3 regions of the Arthrobacter sp. B3I9 genome follow, and region 1 is predicted to be linked to each of the others. Evidence: riboswitches for the same ligand, from Rfam matches in the RefSeq annotation. Region 1 holds a riboswitch; each other region holds the start of a gene.
What was found. Region 1 has a riboswitch for thiamine pyrophosphate ahead of thiO (glycine oxidase ThiO). Riboswitches for the same ligand answer to the same signal wherever they lie in the genome.
Positions count from the first base shown of each region.

Region 1 (4,164 bases):
CGAGCTCTCCGCCTTCGAACGCCTCTCTTCCGACGCCCGCTACGCGCCCACCCTGCATGAGCGCGCCGTGCTGGGCAGGATCGCCGTGATCGAATTCCAGCATTACGAACAGGTCAGCGCACGGCTGGATGACATGGGCAGGGATCCGGAGGTGGCCATGCTGCCCTTCCAGCCTTCCGTGGACCACTTCCATCAGCGCACCCGTCCGGCCGACTGGTTTGAGGCGCTCATGAAGGCGTACGTGATCGACACGGTCTCCGCCGACTTCTACCGCGCCGTCGCCGGCTACGTCGACACGCCGACCCGGGAGCTGGCTGAACGGATCCAGGCCGACAAGGAGGTCACGTCCCTGCTGCGGGACCGGCTGACGGCGGCCCTTGCGGATGACCCCAGGCTGGCTTCGCGGCTTGCCCTGTGGGCGAGGCGGCTGCTGGGGGAGGTCCTGGCGCAGGCCCGGCGGGTCAGCTTTGAGCACGCGTTCCTCAGCGGACTGGCCGGACTGGACGGGGAGCCGTTCCGTGAGCTGGTCAGGGAACTGACGGCCCAGCTCGCGGCCAGTCACTCACTCCGGATGACGCAGCTGGGGCTGGCCGGGTAACGGCCCCGCCAGAGGCCGGCCTGCGGCCTGCCTGCATCCGCCGGCGTCCGCCGGTCGGCGTCAGACGTCCGCGGGTTTTAGACGTCCGCGGCGTCGAGGGCCGCGAGCAGGGCACGGGCGGCGGCCTCGGGATCATCGGCCTCGGTGATGGCGCGGACCACCACGATGCGGCGGGCACCTGCCTGCACCACCTGCTCCACGTTTCCCAGGTCGATGCCGCCGATGGCGAACCAGGGCACCACGCCGTCCACCTTGCCGATGCTGGCCTCCTCCGCGCGGCGGATCGCGTCCGCGGCGTACCGGACCAGCTCCAGCCCGACGGCGGCGCGCCCCGGCTTGGTGGGCGTGGCCCAGAGGGGTCCGACGCAGAAGTAGTCCAGCCCGCTGCGGCCCGGGGAAGCGGCGATGGCGGCGTCGACCTGTTCGGGGCTATGGGTGGAGAGACCGATGACGGCCTCCTTGCCGAGGAAGCCCCTCGCGGCGGGCAGCGTGATGTCCTTTTGTCCGATGTGGAACACCGGCGCGCCGGACAGGGCGGCCAGGTCCGCCCGGTCGTTGACCGCCCAGAGCCGGCCGTGCCGGTGCGCGGCCTGGTGCAGGACCTCGAGCAGCTCAAGTTCCTCGGCGGCCTCCAAGGACTTGTCCCGCAGCTGGATGATGTCGACGCCGCCGGCGAAAGCGGCATTGATGAAGGCCTCGAAGTCGCCGCGGTCCTTGCGGGCATCGGTGCACAGATACAGGCGGGCGGTGGTGTGGACGTCGTTCCGGCTCATGCCACAAGCCTAGTTCCTCTAGACTGGGCCCATACCGCGGGAGCCCGTTGCTGCACCGTGCGCCATTGGCGCCCGGCGCCCCAGGGCTGAGAGGGCATCAGAGCCGACCGCTTGACCTGATCCGGTTAGTACCGGCGTAGGGAAGGATTCCGTCATCGGCACTACAGCCGGACTGAAAGATGCCAGCGCCGCCGCTGAAGACGCGCAAATGGGGCAGTATTACGACGTTGCCGTGATCGGCGGAGGCTTGGTCGGGCACGGCATCGCCTGGGAGCTGCGCCGCTCGGGCCGCACAGTGGCCCTGATCGACGACGCCCCCGGCACCGGGGCCAGCTGGGCCGCGGCCGGCATGCTTGCCCCGGTGAGTGAACTCCACTACCAGGAGGAGGGCCTGCTGGAGCTGATGCTCGAGTCCTCCCGGCTCTGGCCCGGCTTCGCCGCGCAGCTCCAGCCCACCACGCAGCTCCAGCCCGTGGCCGGGGAAGCCGGGGATCCCGGAACCGGTTACCTCACGACGCCGACCCTCGCGGTCGGCGCCGACGCGGCTGACCGGCAGGCGCTAGCGGACCTCCGGACCGTACAGCGGGCCTGTGGCCTCACGGTGGAGCCGCTGACGGTGCGTGAAGCCCGCGCCCGCGAACCCCTGCTGAGCCCTGGCATCTCCTGTGCTTTCGACATTCCCGCCGACCACCAGGTGGACCCCCGCCTCCTGCTGGCCCGGATCGCGGCGCTGCTGGCTGCCGACGGCGGAAGCCACGCCCTGCGGCGCCGCGCCACAGGGCTGCTCTGGCAGGACGGACGGGTCGGCGGCGTTCGCCTGGCCGGCGGAGGTGAGCTCCTCGCCGGGGAGACGATCGTGGCCAACGGCCTGGGTGCTGCCGGGCTGGGCGGGCTCCCGCCCGGGCTGCGGCTGCCGCTGCGCCCGGTCCACGGCGACATCCTTCGGCTCCGGGTGCCGGTCCGGCTGCGGCCGCTGCTGGGCTCCACCGTGCGCGGGCTGGTCCGCGGGGTGCCGGTGTACATTGTGCCGCGGCAGGACGGCACGGTGGTGATCGGGGCCACCCAGCGCGAAGACGGCCCGGGGGAGCGGACCGCGACCGGCCCGGGTGCAGTCTCTGCCGGCGGCGTCTATCAGTTGCTGCGCGATGCGCAGCAACTGCTGCCTGCCGTCGCGGAGCTGGAACTGCTGGAAGCCACCGCCCGGTCGCGGCCCGCCACCCCGGACAACGCCCCCTTGCTGGGCCGCGTTCCGGACCGGGCCTCGGGCGGCGCGGGCGACGTTGCGGGACTCACCATCGCCACCGGCTTCTTCCGGCACGGGATCCTGCTGACGCCCGTGGCCGCGCGGATCTGCCGGCAGCTGCTGGACGGCCGGGCGGACGCCCGCTGGAGCCGTTTCCGGCCGGACAGGTTCTCCGCCCAGAACCCAAACCCGCAGCAGCCCGGGGCCCACACAGACACTAGAAAGGACACACCATGAACATCAAACTCAACGGCGTGGAGCACACAGTCCCCGACGGCGCCTCCGTCAGCACCCTGGTCACCCAGGTCACCGGGCGGACGCTGGCCCCGAACGGGCAGTCCGCGGACGGCGGAAGGCTGGGCATCGCCGTCGCCCGCAACGCAGGGGTGGTGCCCCGCAGCCAGTGGCACGGCACGGCGCTCGCCGACGGGGACGACATCGAGCTGGTTACGGCAGTACAGGGAGGCTGAAAAGCATGGAAGAAACAACACTCACCGCAGCTCCGGGTGCGTCCACCGGAACCGATGACCCGTTCGTCGTCGACGGCGTGCAGCTTGGGTCACGGCTGATCATGGGGACCGGCGGGGCTCCGAGCCTCCACGGCCTCGGGGCGGCCCTCCTGGCGTCAGGCACCGAACTGACCACCGTGGCCATGCGGCGCTATTCACCTGCGGAGACGGGATCCCTGTTCCAGCTGCTGGTTGAGAGCAATATCCGCGTGCTGCCCAACACGGCGGGCTGTTTCACCGCCCGGGACGCCGTGCTGACCGCCGAACTGGCCCGCGAAGCCCTCGAAACGGACTGGGTGAAGCTGGAGGTCATTGCCGACGAGCAGACCCTCCTGCCGGACGCCGTGGAACTCGTGGATGCAACCGAGCAGCTCGTGGCACGCGGCTTCAAGGTGTTCGCCTACACCAACGATGACCCCGTGCTGGCGCTGCGCCTGGAGAATCTTGGCGCCACGGCGGTGATGCCCCTGGGAGCACCCATCGGCACCGGGCTGGGTATCCTCAACCCGCACAACATCGAGCTGATCGTCTCCAGGGCCTCCGTGCCGGTGGTGCTGGACGCCGGCATCGGCACCGCCTCCGACGCGGCCCTGGCGATGGAGCTCGGTTGCGACGCCGTTCTGCTCGCCACCGCAGTGACCCGGGCGCAGGACCCGGCCCGGATGGGAGCGGCCTTCAAGCACGCAGTCATCGCGGGAAGGCTTGCCAGACGGGCCGGCAGGATCCCGCGCCGCGAGCACGCGCTGGCATCCTCCGCGATGGAAGGCCGGGCCGAATTCCTCTAGGACACTTAGAGGCGCAGGATGGCGGTGAGGCGGGCCGTGTCGTGCCGGGTGCGGCGCCGGCCGAGGTACAGCACCACGGCCACGGCCGCCGCCGCGCCCAGCAGAAGGGGCAGGATCCAGGGAATCCAGGTCAGCCCGGGCTGGTAGCCCAGGCCAGCCGCCATGAAAATGATCCAGCTCAGCATTCCGACGGCCACCGCCACGCCGGCAGGTACGCTGATGCCGTACTTGGCATGCCGCTTGTCATTTGCCCAGA
Region 1 covers NZ_JAUSYO010000001.1:1,474,571-1,478,734, forward strand. Annotated here, with positions in the region: gene QFZ65_RS07020 (ferritin-like fold-containing protein) at 1-598, shown strand, start outside; gene thiE (thiamine phosphate synthase) at 676-1,371, opposite strand; TPP riboswitch at 1,398-1,531, shown strand; gene thiO (glycine oxidase ThiO) at 1,580-2,851, shown strand; gene thiS (sulfur carrier protein ThiS) at 2,848-3,084, shown strand; gene QFZ65_RS07040 (thiazole synthase) at 3,090-3,908, shown strand; gene QFZ65_RS07045 (hypothetical protein) at 3,914-4,164, opposite strand, start outside.

Region 2 (4,164 bases), 920 kb from region 1:
CGTCCTGACCGTGACCGCCGTCGTGCTGTCACTGGCCGCCGCCGGCGCGATCATCCGGATCGCGCGGGGCCCATCGCTGCTGGACCGGGTGCTGGCCTCCGACGTGCTGCTGGCCATCCTCGGCGCGGCGCTCTGCATCGACATGGCGGTGAACCGGCACCTCAACAACCTCATGCTGCTCGTCGCGGTCTCCATCATCGGGTTCATCGGCTCCGTCACCGTGGCCCGGTTCGTTGCCGACCGTCGGGAGCACGCCCGTGAGTCCTGAAAATATCCCCGCTGACACAGTGATTGACACCGTATCGGCGGTGTTCATGGTGGTGGGTGCCCTGATGTCCCTCGCTGCCGCCGTCGGCCTGCTGCGATTCCCCGACCTCATGAGCAGGATGCACGCGGCGACCAAGCCGCAGGTGCTGGGGCTCTTCCTGCTGCTCTGCGCGGTGGGGCTGCAGCTGCGCACCTGGTGGGTCTGGCCGCGGTCTTGGTCGTCGCCTGGATCTTCCAGCTGCTCACGGTCCCCGTGTCCGCCCACATGGTGGGCCGGGCCGGCTACCGCACCAAGCACCTCCACCCGGAACTGCTCAGCGCAGACGAGCTTGAGGCCGTGGTGCAGCAGGCCGCAGGCGCCGGGTTTCCCGACGACGGCGACGACGAGGCACGCCGCCGCCGGTAGGTCCGGGTGCCGGCTAGACGATGTCCTGGGTCTTGGCAAAACGGGTGATGGCGCGCTGGGTGCCGCGGTTGGCGAAGACCTGGATGACGGCACTGACCGACGCCGAGATCAGCGCGAAGGTCAGGGCCGAGCGCAGGGTGGTGGGGACGTCGTCGTCGTGGCCTTTGGGGGGCTTGTTGCCGGTTGACTTCTCCCAGACGGTGTCGACCAGCTTGGTGCCCGCGAACCCGGCGAGCAGGCTGATGCCGGTGCCGAGCAGCTTGATGAAGATGTTCATTCGTCGTACTCCTTCAGGAATGGGACAAGGCTTCTCCTAGCCTAGCGTCCCTGTCCCGGACGGAATGGCCGTCCGCCGCGGCGCCGCCGAGCAGCTGCAGTCCGGCGGCCGGCCTCAGGCCGATTGGGTGTCTCGCCGGAGAAGGACCGCCGTGATGTCGTCGAGCAGGACGCGCTTTCCCCGCCGGTCGCAAAGTTCCCTGACGGCCGCGGCCGGATCGACGTCCCCCCGGAGGTCAGCGATCGCGGCGGCGAGCCGGCCCAGATCGCCGCCGTGCAGGTCCAGGAGACCGTCCGTCGGAACCAGGATGGCGTCCCCGGGGTCCAGCGTAAAGGTCTGCGTGTCCCAATTCGGGCCGGGGACCAGTCCCAGAGGCGGACCGGTGGGGGAGAGGCGCTCGATGGTGTTGTCGGCACGCAGGATATAGCTCAGTCCCTGGCCGGCATCCGCGTAGCGGCCCACACCGGTCACCGGGTCGATTGCCGCGTGGAAGACCGTGGCGTAGGACCCAAGCCGTGCCAGCGTCTCATCGAGGTTTTCCGCTACATCCTCAAAGATGCGGGACGGGTCGGCATGCCAGCCGGTGCGCGCGAAGGCGGCCCCGACCGTTCCGGCGACAAGTCCCGGCCCAATGCCCTTGCCCATGGCGTCGCCGACGGTGACCCGGAATAGCCCGGACGGCGTGGTGCCGAGGTCGTAGAAGTCTCCGCTGAGCCCGAATGCCGGGTAGAAGCAGGTGCCCAGCGAGTACCCTGCAGGAGCAAGGGGGGTGGCTGGCAGCAGGGCGCGTTGGACGCGGGCGCCGTTGTCGATGTCCCATGAGAGGTTCATCTCCCGCTGGATGATCGCGGTCAGGTCCTCGAGAATCTTTTGCTGTTCTGCACTGAACGTCCTGGGCGACTGGTCGATGATGCAGAACACTCCGACATGGGTTCCGCCAGGCCCGGTAAGGGGGCAACCAGCGTAGAACTGGATGTGGGGATAGCCCGTCACGAACGGACTCTGCTTGAAACGTTCGTCGGTAAGGGCGTTTTCGACGATCATCGTTTTCGGGGACTTAATCGTCTCCGTGCAGAAGGTTCCGGGACGTTCCGACTCGCGGGAGAGGGGACCAACGAACGATTTCAGGTACTGCCGGTTCTCGCCGAGAAGGCAAATACTGGCCCCGCTGACGCCAAAGAGCCCTTGGGCCAGCCGCGTGATCCGGTCAAAGCGTTCCTCTGGAGGGGTGTCCAAAAGGCGCGTTCTGGACACGTCTTCCAACCGTGCCCACTCCGGGGCTTCAACCCCATCGAATTGAGGTTGAGTTCGGTCGCCCGTGGTCGTCATAAGTCCTTCGCATCTGAACGGTCAGGCCGTCTTTGGGTCACACAGTGTCATTCAGCGCTCGACCATACCCACACTCAAATAACAAAGGCCGGCGCCGACCAGCAGTACGCCGGTCAGGGCTACCCTACCGCCGATCGGGGCCCCGCCGGCGCACCACTCCGCTCTGTGACCAGGGCGGCTTTGAACAAGCGTCCAACCCCCCCCCGGCGCCCCGGGCGTTGGAACGGCCACCCGCAGGCAACCCGGCCGTCCGGGTGTAAACTGACAGCGCCCATAAGGGTGATCTTAAATACGACAGGGGAGCGCCGCCGTCGGCCAACTGGAGGAATCCAGGGACCATCGGTGGGCGCTGAGAGTGCGGACAGCCGCAGACCCTCGAACCTGATCCGGTTAGTACCGGCGCAAGGGAGTCGAGCTTCTCAGAGTGCCCGGCGGAGCGGCGGAAGCCGCGACCGGCCGAGTACCCTCCCCTCCTGTTCCTCAGGAGGACGACATGACTGGCATTTCTACCCATCAAGGCATCACCCGGCGCAACTACAACTGGCGCGTCGTGGACATTGTGGTGGCCGCACTGATCGCCGTGGCCGGCGGCGTCATCTTCTGGGCCTGGTCCCAGGGCGCAAACCTGATTTCGGCTCCGGTCAACGCGCTGTACCCGCCGCTGACCGGCCTCTATGCGGGCGGCTGGATGATCCCCGCCGTCCTGGGCATGCTCATTGTCCGCAAGCCGGGGGCCGCCCTCTTCTGCGAGGCCGTTGCCGCAACCGGTGAGCTGATCATGGGATCCCAGTACGGAACGACCGTGCTGATCTCGGGCGTCCTGCAGGGACTCGGCGCGGAACTGGTGTTTGCCGCCCTGGTCTACAGGAAGTTCAATCTGCCCGCGTCCCTGCTGGCCGGTGCCGGTGCCGGGCTCTTCTGCGGACTCAACGATTCCTTCCTGCCCTGGGGCTGGAACATCGCCTATGCCGGCGGGGACAAGCTTGCCTACATCATCTTCACGGCCATCTCCGGTGCGGTCATCGCCGGCGGGCTTTCCTGGCTCGCCACCCGCGGCCTGGCGAAGACCGGGGTGCTGAGCTCGTTCGCCTCCCGCAAGGCCGCCACGGAGCCCGTGTTCTCCTGAAGACGGCAATGCTCCTGACGGGACCAGTGAGGACGGCTCGCGGATTATGACCTTCACCAGCCACGTCCGGCCGGCCCGGGTCGCCGCCCGGGGCTGGGGCTGGCGGCACGCGGGCCGGTCCCGGCCTGCTGTTAACGCCCTGGACCTCGACATCAACCCCGGGGAACGCGTGCTGCTGCTGGGGCCCTCGGGCTCGGGCAAGTCGACGCTGCTCCACGCCCTCGCGGGGGTCCTCGGCGACAATTCCGGCGGGGCCGCCGGTGACACTTCCGCGGGGGCCGCCGGGGCCGCCGTGGACGATGCGGACGAAACCGGCATCCTGCACATCGACGGTGCCGCGCCCCGGGCGCAGCGGGGCCGGTCCGGGCTGGTGCAGCAGGACCCCGAGACCCAGGTGGTGCTTTCCAGGCTCGGCGATGACGTCGCGTTCGGCGCGGAAAACCTGTCGGTGCCCCCGGCGGAGATCTGGCCCCGGGTCCGGGAAGCGCTCGACGACGTCGGGCTCGGCGGGCTGCCGCTGGACCATCCGACGTCGGCCCTGTCCGGCGGCCAGAAGCAGCGCCTGGCCTTGGCCGGGATCCTGGCAATGCGGCCAGGTCTTATCCTGCTGGACGAACCCACTGCCAACCTCGACCCCGCGGGTGTCCTGGAAGTCCGGGACGCGGTGGGCCGCTGCCTGGAGAAGACTGGAGCCACGCTTGTGGTGGTGGAGCACCGGGTGGCGGTGTGGAAGGACACAGTGGACCGGATAGTGGTCCT
Region 2 covers NZ_JAUSYO010000001.1:558,521-562,684, forward strand. Annotated here, with positions in the region: gene QFZ65_RS02695 (monovalent cation/H+ antiporter complex subunit F) at 1-268, shown strand, start outside; partial or broken gene mnhG (monovalent cation/H(+) antiporter subunit G) at 315-673, shown strand; gene QFZ65_RS02705 (DUF4235 domain-containing protein) at 687-950, opposite strand; gene QFZ65_RS02710 (GAF domain-containing SpoIIE family protein phosphatase) at 1,065-2,186, opposite strand; TPP riboswitch at 2,566-2,705, shown strand; gene QFZ65_RS02715 (ECF transporter S component) at 2,773-3,405, shown strand; gene QFZ65_RS02720 (ABC transporter ATP-binding protein) at 3,452-4,164, shown strand, end outside.
Region 2: it holds a riboswitch for thiamine pyrophosphate, as region 1 does, so the genes downstream of both, QFZ65_RS02715 (ECF transporter S component) here and thiO (glycine oxidase ThiO) in region 1, are expected to answer to the same signal.

Region 3 (4,164 bases), 380 kb from region 1:
TTTTCGTCCATGGGGCCGGCAGCTTCGGCGCCGCGGCGTGGCCGAAACAGCACGGAATGGCGCTCGACTATGACGCGCTGTTCCTGCGCAGGCATGGGTTTGACGCGGTCGCCGAGCCCGTGGAGTCCGACTTCGGCATCGACACCGCCATTGTGCTGGACGCCCTCGCCGACGACGGCCGGGGTGAGGCCGGGGGACACGTCGTGGCACATTCCCAGGGTGCCGTCGCGGCCATGATGGCCGCGGTCGAGCGGCCGGACCTGGTGCAGTCGCTCACCCTCGTTGAACCGGCCTGCCTCTCACTCACCGCGGAACTTCCTGCCACGGCCGCGCACCTGGCCATGATGCAGCCGCTCTTCGACGTCCGGCAGCATCTGGCGGACGACGATTTCCAGGCGGAGTACGTGCGCAGGGCCTTTGCGGCCTCGGGCCCGGCGGACGGCCCAAGTGCACCCTCCGCGGGACCGACCGTTGAACAACAGCGCGAGGCCAGGCGGCTGAGGCTGCAGGCACCCTCGTGGGAAGCACCCCTGCAGATCGTCCCCGGCGTGCCCACACTGGTCCTGACCGGCGGCTGGGAGCCGCTTTATGAGGAAATCGCCGGCTACCTTCGTGAGACCGGCGCCCTGCACCGCGTCGCGCCGGGCGGGCACCGGCCGCAGGATTCCAGCGAGGGCGACCGGGTCATCCGGTCCTTCATCGCCGACGTCGGCCGGCGCCGGCACGCCCAGGCGTCTTAGCCGGCTGCGGGTCCGCCAAGGGAAGGTTCCGGCAGGTAGACCTTGCCGCCCGAGGCGAGGAACTCGCTGCTCTTGGCCCGCATCCCGGCCGCCATGGAGGCCAGAGCGGCCTGCGAATCAGCAGAGCCGTATTCCTTGCGGATGTCCTGGCTGATCCGCATGGAACAGAACTTGGGCCCGCACATCGAGCAGAAATGCGCCGTCTTGGCCGGTTCCGCGGGCAGCGTCTCGTCGTGGAACGCTTCCGCCGTCACGGGGTCCAGCGACAACGCGAACTGGTCACGCCAGCGGAATTCAAAGCGGGCCTTGGACAGGGCATCATCGCGCTCGTGCGCCCCGGGGTGGCCCTTGGCCAGGTCGGCCGCATGGGCGGCGATCTTGTAGGTGATCACCCCGGTCTTCACGTCGTCCTTGTTCGGCAACCCCAGGTGCTCCTTGGGCGTGACGTAGCAAAGCATGGCGGTGCCGTACCGGGCGATCTCCGTAGCGCCGATCGCGGAGGTGATGTGGTCATAGCCGGGAGCGATGTCCGTCACCAGCGGTCCGAGCGTGTAAAAGGGGGCGCCCTTGCAAAGCTCCTGTTGCCGCTCGACATTCTCCCGGACCAGATGGAACGGGACATGCCCCGGGCCTTCCACCATGACCTGCACGTCGAACTCCCAGGCCCGCTGCGTCAGTTCGGCGAGGGTGTCCAGCTCGGCGAACTGCGCAGCATCGTTGGCGTCCGCCGTCGCTCCGGGCCGCAGGCCGTCGCCCAGTGAGAACGCGACGTCGTACTTGGCAAAAATCTCGCAGAGCTCGTCGAAGTGGGTGTACAGGAAGTTCTCCTCGTGGTGCGCCAGGCACCAGCCCGCCATGATGGAACCGCCGCGCGACACTATTCCGGTGACCCGGTTGGCGGTCAGAGGCACATAGCGCAGCAGCACCCCGGCGTGAATGGTCATGTAGTCCACGCCCTGCTCGCACTGTTCGATCACAGTGTCGCGGAAAATCTCCCACGTGAGTTCGTTCGCTTGACCGTTGACCTTCTCCAGGGCCTGGTAAATCGGGACGGTTCCGATGGGGACGGGGGAGTTGCGGATGATCCACTCCCTGGTGGTGTGGATGTCGTCCCCGGTGGAGAGGTCCATGACGGTGTCCGCGCCCCATTGCGTCGCCCACTGGAGTTTGTCGACTTCTTCGGCGATCGAACTGGTCACCGCCGAATTGCCGATGTTGGCGTTGATCTTCACCAGGAAGGCCTTCCCGATGATCATCGGCTCGGATTCGGGATGGTTGACGTTGCTGGGGATGATGGCGCGGCCCGCGGCCACCTCGCTGCGGACCAGCTCGACGTCACAATTCTCCCGCAGCGCCACGAACCGCATCTCCGGGGTGATGATCCCGTCCCGGGCGTAGCGCATCTGCGTCACCGTCCGGCCCTGGAGCGCGCGGCGCGGCACCGGGCGAAGCCCCCGCCACTCGGCGGAAGCGGCACCCCGGCGCACGGCGGATTTTCCGTCGTCGAGCAGGTCCCGCTGCCGGCCGGCATAGGGTTCGGTGTCCGCCCGGGCTTCGATCCATGGCGTACGGAGGGGCTCCAAACCCCGGACCGGATCGCTTCCAGGGCCCGCGGTGCGGTAGACCCGGAACGGGTCATTGCGGGCTCCTCCGGGGGAGTCCGCCAGGGCGATCTCGGTCACCGGAACGCGGATGCCGTGTTCTGGGTCGGTGGCGAAGGCCAGCGAGTGGGCCTTCAGTGACTGGGTGGTGCCCACGGCCTCATCCCGGACAGGCTGGTTTTGGACCGGCTGGTTTTGGACAGGGCTGTGCTGTGTCAATGGCGTATTCACGGAATACTCACTTCCTTCGCCGGCATTACCCGGACAGGTTCAACGGTCGCAGGCTGCTTCAGCCCGATCTCAGCCCCTGCAGGGGCACCCGTGTGGTCGTAGACGAAGCTACCACAGCGTGGCGGGCAGGCGCTGTCAGGGGCAGCAAAGCCTTGCGCCGGGCGGCCGGAACGTCCGGCGGATTAGGCTGGATGCATGAGCAGCATCATCGAGTTCAGCGGTCCCGTCCTCACCGGACCGGACCGGGAACGCCGCGGGCTCTGGTCCGTCGGCGGGATCCTGACGTCCCACCGTCCCGCCGCCGCGGCGGACCGCGTGCTGGACGGATGGGTCATCCCAGGACTGGTTGACGCGCACTGCCACATCGGCCTCGGCCCTGGCGGAGACGTTCCGGACGCGGTGGCCGAGGCGCAGGCACTCACCGACCGCGACGCCGGCACCCTGCTCGTGAGGGACGCCGGCGCCGTGCACGATACCCGCTGGCTGCAGCGCCGGGAAGACCTGCCGCGCATCATCCGCTCCGGCCGGCACATCGCGAGAACCCGGCGCTACCTCCGCGGGTTCGCCGTCGAAGTGGAGCCGGAGGATCTGGTGGAAGCCGTTCGCAAGCAGGCCCGGGCCGGCGACGGGTGGGTCAAGCTGGTGGGGGACTGGATCGACCGCGACGCCGGAGACCTCGCCCCCAGCTTTCCGGCCCGGGCGCTCAGGGACGCTGTGCAGGCGGCCCATGACGAGGGCGCAAGGGTCACGGCGCACTGCTTTGCGGAGGACACGCTGGACGACATGCTCGACGCCGGCATCGACTGCATCGAGCATGCGACCGGCCTGCTCCCGCGGCACCTGCCGCGCTTCGTGGAGCAAAGCGTGCCGGTCGTGCCCACGCTGATCAACATCGCAACCTTCCCGCAGATCGCGGCGCAGGCCGAGGCCAAATTCCCCCGCTACGCCGCCCACATGCGTTTGCTCTGGGAGCGCCGGGGCGAGCGGATTCAGGAGGCATACGAGGCGGGAGTACGGATCTACGCCGGAACGGATGCAGGCAGCGTCATCAAGCACGGGCGGATTGTCGATGAAGTCCTGGCGCTGCACTCGGCCGGACTTCCGGCTGCGGCCGCCCTCGACGCCGCGTCCTGGGCTGCACGGGCCTGGCTGGGCGCGGAGGCGATCAGCGAGGGCGCGAGTGCGGACCTGCTGGTCTGCGCAGAGGACCCGCGGAAGGATCTGGGTACGCTGCGCCGGCCCAGCCAGATCGTACTGCGGGGCAAACACATTCAAGGGAAGCAGCACGGCCATTAGGAATAAATTGAAGCTTCAAGTAATTTATCTCTAGGTAAGGTCATCGACGGTCGATGGCCCCTGAAGCACCCGGAGCGATCACATGACAGCAGAAGCCAGCACCCAGGACCTTCTTCCCGCCGACCTCACCATGGGCACCGTGATGCTCAAGGTCGGCGACATGAAGGTCATGACGGACTACTACCAGCGCGCCCTCGGCCTCGAGATCGTGGCCGAGCAGGACGGCGGGCTCTACCTGGGCCGCCGGCACAAACCGCTGGTCCACCTCGCCCCGGCGCCTGGCCTCGCCATCCCTT
Region 3 covers NZ_JAUSYO010000001.1:1,856,094-1,860,257, forward strand. Annotated here, with positions in the region: gene QFZ65_RS08675 (alpha/beta fold hydrolase) at 1-740, shown strand, start outside; gene thiC (phosphomethylpyrimidine synthase ThiC) at 737-2,572, opposite strand; TPP riboswitch at 2,567-2,674, opposite strand; gene QFZ65_RS08685 (amidohydrolase family protein) at 2,768-3,868, shown strand; gene QFZ65_RS08690 (VOC family protein) at 3,951-4,164, shown strand, end outside.
Region 3: it holds a riboswitch for thiamine pyrophosphate, as region 1 does, so the genes downstream of both, thiC (phosphomethylpyrimidine synthase ThiC) here and thiO (glycine oxidase ThiO) in region 1, are expected to answer to the same signal.